2 regions of the Pseudomonas sp. P108 genome follow, and region 1 is predicted to be linked to the other one. Evidence: predicted binding sites of a transcription regulator. Region 1 holds the regulator's gene; the other holds the start of a gene.

The links. Region 1 encodes sigma-54, which starts transcription at its own class of promoters, with help from an activator protein. Its sites were predicted from a motif close to ANTGGCATNNANNTTGCTNT; they were not measured.
Region 2: a site for sigma-54 is predicted at 1,202-1,221, ahead of QOM10_RS09475 (CmpA/NrtA family ABC transporter substrate-binding protein). Genes of this name have one in related genera too.

What each region holds. Positions count from the first base shown of each region.
Region 1 is NZ_CP126691.1:1,095,047-1,098,994, forward strand. It holds gene rapZ (RNase adapter RapZ) at 1-582, opposite strand, end outside; gene ptsN (PTS IIA-like nitrogen regulatory protein PtsN) at 585-1,049, opposite strand; gene hpf (ribosome hibernation-promoting factor, HPF/YfiA family) at 1,061-1,369, opposite strand; gene QOM10_RS04615 (RNA polymerase factor sigma-54) at 1,443-2,936, opposite strand; gene lptB (LPS export ABC transporter ATP-binding protein) at 3,124-3,849, opposite strand; gene lptA (lipopolysaccharide transport periplasmic protein LptA) at 3,849-3,948, opposite strand, start outside.
Region 2 is NZ_CP126691.1:2,139,297-2,143,244, reverse strand. It holds gene QOM10_RS09480 (quinone-dependent dihydroorotate dehydrogenase) at 94-1,113, opposite strand; gene QOM10_RS09475 (CmpA/NrtA family ABC transporter substrate-binding protein) at 1,337-2,548, shown strand; gene QOM10_RS09470 (ANTAR domain-containing response regulator) at 2,564-3,139, shown strand; gene QOM10_RS09465 (nitrate/nitrite transporter) at 3,570-3,948, shown strand, end outside.

The sequences.
Region 1 (3,948 bases):
CGGATTGGGCAGGCAGCGCACATCGAACACCAGATCCGCATCCACCGGCATGCCGCGCTTGAAGCCGAAGGACTCGACCAGAAATGCGGTGCCCGGCTCTGGCTGATTCAGCAGACGCAGCTTGATGGAGTCGCGCAACTGGTACAGGTTGAGGTTGGTGGTGTTGATTTTCAGGTCGGCGAGGTCGGCGATCGGGCCGAGCAGGGCGGTTTCATCCTGGATCGCTTCGGCCAGCGAGCGATTGGCGTTGCTCAGTGGATGGCGTCGGCGGGTCTCGGAGAAACGCTTGAGCAGGGTTTCTTCGTCGGCGTCCAGATACAGGACATCGCACTGGATGTGCTTGGCCCGGACATCTTCAAGCAACTCGGGAAAGCGCGTCAGATGGCTCGGCAAGTTACGCGCATCGATCGACACGGCCACCAGCGGTTGCGCCAGCTCAGTGTGAATCAGCGCGCGTTCGGCCAGTTCCGGCAGCAAGCCTGCGGGCAGGTTGTCGATGCAGTAATAGCCGTTGTCCTCAAGGACATCCAGAGCCGTGCTTTTACCCGAGCCGGAACGGCCGCTGACGATGATCAAACGCATGATTAATGCCCGTTCTGCTCGCTCAGGACGACCTGATACAAGGCTTCGCTACTCGGTGCGCTACGCAGCTTTTCGCGCACTTCCTTACGATCCAGCATGCTGGCGATCTGACGTAGCAACTCCAGATGCGCATCGGTGGCGGCTTCCGGGACCAGCAAAACAAACAGCAGGTCAACCGGAGCGCCGTCAATGGCGTCGAAATCGATCGGAGCGTCAAGGTGCATCAGCGCGCTGATCGGCGCTTGGCAACCCTTGAGGCGGCAATGGGGGATGGCGATGCCGTTACCAAAACCGGTGGAACCGAGTTTTTCACGGGCAATCAACGCCTCGAAGACATCCTGCATGGCCAGATCCGGCACTTCGCGGGCGATCAGGTTGGCAATTTGTTCGAGGGCTTTCTTTTTACTGCCACCCGGCACGTTCACGAGGGAACGGCCGGGGGTCAGGATACTTTCAAGTCGGATCATGGAATGGGGGGTTATCGACCGGTCGCGCCCTGGAGCAGGCTCTGGGTCTTTTCCTTATGCTTTTTGAGTTGTTTATCCAGCTTGTCGGTCAAGGCGTCGATCGCGGCATACATATCGGTATGTTCTGCGTTGGCGACCACTTCACTGCCGGGGATATGCAAGGTGGCTTCGATTTTCTGCTTAAGCTTTTCGACGCACATCGTGACTTGCACGTTGGTGATCTTGTCGAAATGGCGCTCTAATCGTTGAAGTTTCTCATTGATGTAGCCGCGCAGAGGTTCGGTCACTTCCAGTTGGTGTCCACTGATGTTGACTTGCATACAGCTTCTCCTTCGTTGCCAGTGCATAAAGCGGCAGGCTGGATAGCCTGCCACTGGAACGCTGTAACGTGGCTTACATCAACCGCTTGCGTTCGCTCGAAGGCGCGATCCCTAAGGATTCGCGGTACTTGGCGACGGTGCGGCGAGCCACCTGAATGCCTTGTGCCTCCAGTAAACCAGCGATCTTGCTGTCACTCAACGGCTTTTTCTGATTTTCCGCGGCAACCAGTTTTTTGATGATCGCGCGGATCGCCGTGGACGAGCATTCGCCGCCTTCGGAAGTGCTGACGTGGCTTGAGAAAAAGTATTTCAGCTCATAAATACCGCGCGGGGTATGCATGAATTTCTGGGTGGTCACCCGCGAAATCGTCGATTCGTGCATGCCGACCGCTTCGGCGATGTCATGCAGGACCAACGGCTTCATGGCTTCGTCGCCGTACTCCAGAAAACCGCGCTGATGCTCGACGATCTGGGTGGCAACTTTCATCAGGGTTTCGTTGCGGCTCTGCAGGCTCTTGATGAACCAGCGGGCTTCCTGCAACTGGTTGCGCATGAAGGTGTTGTCGGCGCTGGTGTCGGCTCGACGGACGAAACCGGCGTACTGGGCGTTGACGCGCAGGCGCGGCACCGATTCCTGGTTCAACTCGACCAGCCAGCGCTCATTGTCCTTGCGCACAATGACGTCAGGCACAACGTATTCGGCTTCGGTGGATTCGATCTGCGAACCTGGGCGCGGATTAAGGCTCTGCACCAGTTCGATGACCTGACGCAGTTCGTCTTCCTTGAGCTTCATGCGGCGCATCAACTGGCTGTAGTCGCGGCTGCCCAGCAGGTCGATGTAATCGCTGACCAAGCGTTTCGCTTCAGCCAGCCAAGGTGTCTTGGCCGACAACTGGCGCAATTGCAGCAGCAGGCATTCGCCGAGGTTGCGCGCGCCGATGCCGGCCGGCTCGAACTGTTGAATGCGGTGCAGGACGGCTTCGATTTCGTCCAGTTCGATGTCCAGCTCCGGGTCGAACGCCTCAAGAATTTCTTCGAGGGTTTCGTCCAGGTAGCCCTGATTGTTGATGCAATCGATCAGGGTCACGGCGATCAGGCGATCGGTATCGGACATAGGTGCGAGATTCAGTTGCCACAGCAAATGGCTTTGCAGGCTCTCGCCGGCAGAGGTGCGGGTGGTGAAGTCCCACTCGTCATCATCGTTGCTGGGCAGGCTGCTGGCGCTGGTCTGGTAGACGTCTTCCCAGGCGGTATCGACCGGAAGCTCGTTGGGGATGCGCTCGTTCCATTCGCCGTCCTCGAGGTTGTCGACCGTCGGGGCGGTTTCCTGATAGGACGGTTCCTGGATCTCGGTGTTGGGCTTCTGTTCGGCGTTGTCAGCCATGGGGTCGGAATTATCGAAGTCTTCGCCTTCTTCCTGGCGTTCGAGCATCGGATTGGATTCCAGCGCCTCCTGGATTTCCTGTTGCAGATCCAGGGTCGACAATTGGAGCAGGCGGATGGCCTGTTGCAGCTGCGGTGTCATCGTCAGCTGCTGGCCCATTCTCAAGACTAGCGATGGTTTCATGGCAGGGGCTTAACACCTTATTCGCCGGCGCTATGCGCCATCCACTACAGGGCGCCGAGGCGCCAAACTTAAGCAAATTATATGCCTGAAACTGAAGTGTTTGCCTAGAGCGCTGTAACAATTAAAGCGGATTAAATCCTGCTTGAATCGATACAGCGCCCCGGCGGCGCACCGGGCACTGTTGCGCTTACAGGCGGAACTCGTGGCCCAGATACACTTCCTTGACCAGATCGTTGGCCAGGATGGTTTCTGCATCGCCTTCAGCGATCAGTTGACCATCGTTGACGATGTAAGCGGTTTCGCAGATGTCCAGCGTTTCACGGACGTTGTGGTCGGTGATCAGCACACCGATACCCTTGGCCTTGAGGTGGTGGATGATCTGCTTGATGTCGCCGACCGAAATCGGGTCGACACCGGCGAACGGTTCGTCGAGCAGGATGAATTTCGGTGCAGTCGCCAGTGCGCGAGCAATTTCCACCCGGCGGCGTTCACCACCGGAAAGGCTCATGCCGAGGTTGTCGCGGATGTGGCTGATGTGGAATTCCTGCAGCAGGCTTTCCAGCTCCTTGCGACGGCCGGCCTTGTCGAGTTCCTGGCGGGTCTCGAGGATGGCCATGATGTTATCGGCCACCGACAGTTTGCGGAAGATCGACGCTTCTTGCGGCAGATAGCCGATACCGGCCTTGGCGCGACCGTGCATTGGCTGATGGCTGACGTCCAGATCGTCGATCAGTACGCGGCCCTGATCGGCCTGTACCAGGCCGACGATCATGTAGAAGCACGTGGTCTTGCCGGCACCGTTCGGGCCGAGCAGGCCGACGATCTGGCCGCTGTCGATCGACAGGCTGACGTCACGCACGACCTGGCGGCTTTTATAGGCCTTGGCCAGGTGCTGAGCTTTCAGAGTTGCCATTACTGGGTTTTCTCGTCGGTTTTCTTCTTCGGCTGGATCACCATGTCGATGCGCGGACGCGCCTCGGTGACCTTGCTGCCGGTAGCGCGACCGGCGCTG
Region 2 (3,948 bases), 1.0 Mb from region 1:
TGGGAGCGAGCCTGCTCGCGAAAGCGGCGTGTCAGTCACAGAAGTATTGACTGAACTGGCACCTTCGCGAGCAGGCTCGCTCCCACAATTGGATCAGCGCAGGGCGGCGATCGCGTCTACCGATTCACGGATCAGCGCCGGGCCTTTATAGATGAAGCCGGAATAGATCTGCACCAGGCTCGCACCGGCGAGAATCTTCTCGGCCGCATGCTTGCCTTCAGTAATCCCACCCGCCGCAATGATCGGCAACCGCCCAGCCAACTCACCGGCCAGCACCTTCACGGTATTGGTGCTCTTCTCACGCACTGGCGCACCTGACAAACCGCCCGCCTCGTCGCCATGCTCCATGCCTTCAACGCCAACACGGCTCAGGGTGGTGTTGGTCGCGATTACCGCGTCCATACCGGTTTCGATCAGCGCTTGGGCAACCTGCGCGGTTTCTTCATCGGTCATGTCCGGCGCGATCTTGATCGCCAACGGCACATGCTTGCCATGACGCAACGCCAGTTCAGCACGGCGCGTGGCCAGATCGGCGAGCAACTGCTTGAGCGAATCACCGAACTGCAGGCTGCGCAGGCCCGGGGTGTTCGGCGAACTGACGTTGACCGTCACATAGCTGGCGTGGGCGTAGACCTTGTCCAGGCAGATCAGGTAGTCGTCGACCGCGCGTTCAACCGGCGTATCGAAGTTCTTGCCGATGTTGATGCCCAGCACGCCTTTGTATTTCGCTGCGGCCACACGCGCCAGCAGGTTATCGACACCGAGGTTGTTGAAACCCATGCGGTTGATGATCGCCTCGGCTTCCGGCAAGCGGAATATCCGTGGTTTCGGGTTGCCCGGCTGCGGGCGCGGGGTCACGGTGCCGATTTCGACAAAACCGAAACCCAGTTGCGCGAAGCCATCGATGGCCGCGCCGTTCTTGTCCAGACCGGCCGCCAGCCCCACCGGGTTCGGGAACTCCAGGCCCATGACCGTCACCGGCTTCTTCGCCGGCGCCTTGCACAGCAAGCCGTTGAGACCCAAACGCCCACCCGCGCCGATCAGATCCAGCGACAGATCGTGGGAGGTTTCCGGGGAAAGTTTGAACAACAGCTGACGGGCCAGGGTGTACATGGGCGGCGATGACTCGGGCGGCGAAAAGAGGCGGCGATTATAGCCGGGCATCGACCTGCGGCGCGAGGCGCACGCGCAAATCACTGGCACTGGCATATGCCTTGCACCCTCCTTGACTATCAGCGCGCAGGCCAATGACGGCACGCGGGCAAGGACAATGGCGTCGTCCCGGGTTTTGCCTGCGCAAAGTCCGCGGCGGCGCTTTTTTTCGAGGTGGCGGTGTATGAATGAACCTTCGGTAGGGCCACTGGCCTGGGTCAACGGCAGCGATGCCCCGGAAAAAAGTGCAATCAACCTCGGTTTCATGGCGTTGAGCGACTGCGCATCGGTTGTCGTTGCTGCTACACAGGGCTTTGCCCAGCCTTATGGACTAACGCTGAACCTGAAGCGCCAGGCCTCTTGGGCGAATCTGCGCGACAATCTGGTCAGCGGCGAACTGGATGCCGCCCACAGTCTGTATGGTCTGATCTACGCCGTTCACTTGGGCATCGGCGGTGTCGCCCCGACTGACATGGCGGTGCTGATGGGGCTGAACCAGAACGGCCAAAGTCTCAACCTGTCGCACGGCCTGCAGAACCTCGGCGTGAGCAGTCCTGAAGCGCTGGATCGGCACGTGCACCAAAGCCGCGCAAAACTCACCTTCGCCCAGACTTTTCCCACTGGCACTCATGCGATGTGGCTGTATTACTGGCTGGCGAGTCAGGGCATTCATCCGTTGCAGGATGTCGACAGTGTGGTGGTGCCGCCGCCGCAAATGGTTGCGCATCTGCAAGCCGGGCGCATCGACGGCTTTTGCGTCGGCGAGCCTTGGGCTGCTAGCGCGGTGCAGCAGAATCTCGGGTTTACCTTGGCCACCAGCCAGACCATCTGGCCCGATCACCCGGAAAAAGTCCTTGGTTGCACCCGCGATTTTGTCGAGCAATACCCGAACACCGCGCGGGCGTTGGTGATGGCGATTCTTGAGGCCAGCCGTTTCATTGAGGAAAGCCCGGAGAACCGTCGCAGCACCGCGCAATTGCTCAGCGCGCCGGAGTATCTGGACGCGCCGCTTTCGTGCATCGAGCCGCGTTTTCTCGGTGATTATGCCGATGGCCTCGGCAATCGCTGGCAGGATCCGCACGCGCTGCGCTTTCACGGTAACGGCGAAGTGAATCTGCCTTATCTGTCGGACGGTATGTGGTTCATGACCCAGTTCCGCCGCTGGGGCTTGCTGCGCGAAGACCCGGATTACCTCGCTGTCGCCCGTCAGGTTCAGCAACTCGATCTGTATCGCGACGCCGCTACTGAGGTCGGTGTTGCCGCGTGGGGCACCGACATGCGCAGCAGCCAGTTGCTCGACGGCAAAATCTGGGACGGCAGCGACCCGGCCGCTTACGCGCGCAGTTTCAAGCTGCACGCGTTGAACGACGACGCCCCTCTTCTCGCCCGCCGCTGACAGGAGACCGCGAACATGTTGCGCATTCTGTTGATCAACGACACCGCGAAAAAAGTCGGGCGCCTGAAAGCCGCATTGACCGAAGCCGGTTTCGAGGTGATTGATGAGTCCGGCCTGACCATCGACCTGCCCGCGCGCGTCGAAACGGTGCGTCCGGACGTAATCCTGATCGATACCGAGTCACCGAGCCGCGATGTCATGGAACAAGTGGTACTGGTCAGCCGCGACCAACCACGGCCAATCGTGATGTTTACCGACGAGCATGACCCCGGAGTGATGCGCCAGGCGATCAAATCCGGGGTCAGTGCCTACATCGTCGAAGGCATTCACGCACAGCGTTTGCAGCCGATTCTCGATGTGGCGATGGCACGATTCGAGAGTGATCAGGCCTTGCGCGCGCAGCTTCAGGCGCGTGACCTGCAATTGGCTGAGCGCAAGCGTATTGAGCTGGCCAAAGGGTTGCTGATGAAGATGAAGGACTGCAATGAGGAAGAGGCTTACACCTTGATGCGGCGCCAAGCGATGAGCCGGCAGCAGAAGCTGATTCAGGTGGCGGAGCAGATTATTGCCATGAGTGAGTTGCTGGGTTGAGGTGTCCTCTTAAGAGCCCCCTCACCCTAGCCCTCTCCCAAAGGGAGAGGGGACTGATTGGGGGATGCTCGCGATGTACGCCGACTTGCAATTTCTGCTGTGAATCCATAATCGACTAGGTCTTTCAGGTCGATGTTTGGCGCAAGACACCTCGGTCAGTCCCCTCTCCCTCCGGGAGAGGGTTAGGGTGAGGGGCTTTTGCTCTTTCACCAGTTGGCACAAATCTCGCTATGTAAAACGCACAGGTAACCAACGGCGGTTGCCCCACCCACGACAAAGACGTCGCTCACCCCGTTCGCCCCTTCGGCGAATCAGGTAGCGGCGTTTTTGCGTTTTGGCCCCACAGCTCGGGGCTGGTGGTGCGGCCGTGGCGGCGCCCCACCTGCTGTTGCATGACTCCTTTCGAGACTCTTTTCAGCTGAGGTGCGCGATGAATTCAAGCTTCTGGAAATCCGGCCACACCCCGACCCTGTTCGCGGCCTTCCTCTATTTCGACCTGAGCTTCATGGTCTGGTACCTGCTCGGCCCGTTGGCGGTGCAGATTGCCGCCGACCTGCACCTGACCACCCAACAACGCGGCCTCGTCGTCGCCACGCCGATCCTCGCCGGTGCGGTGCTGCGTTTTGTGATGGGCATGCTCGCCGATCGGTTGTCGCCGAAAACCGCCGGGCTGATCGGTCAGGTCATTGTGATTTGCGCGCTGTTCGGCGCCTGGAAAATCGGCATTCATAGCTACGAGCAGGCGCTGATACTCGGCCTGTTCCTCGGCATGGCCGGCGCGTCGTTTGCCGTCGCCCTGCCCTTGGCCT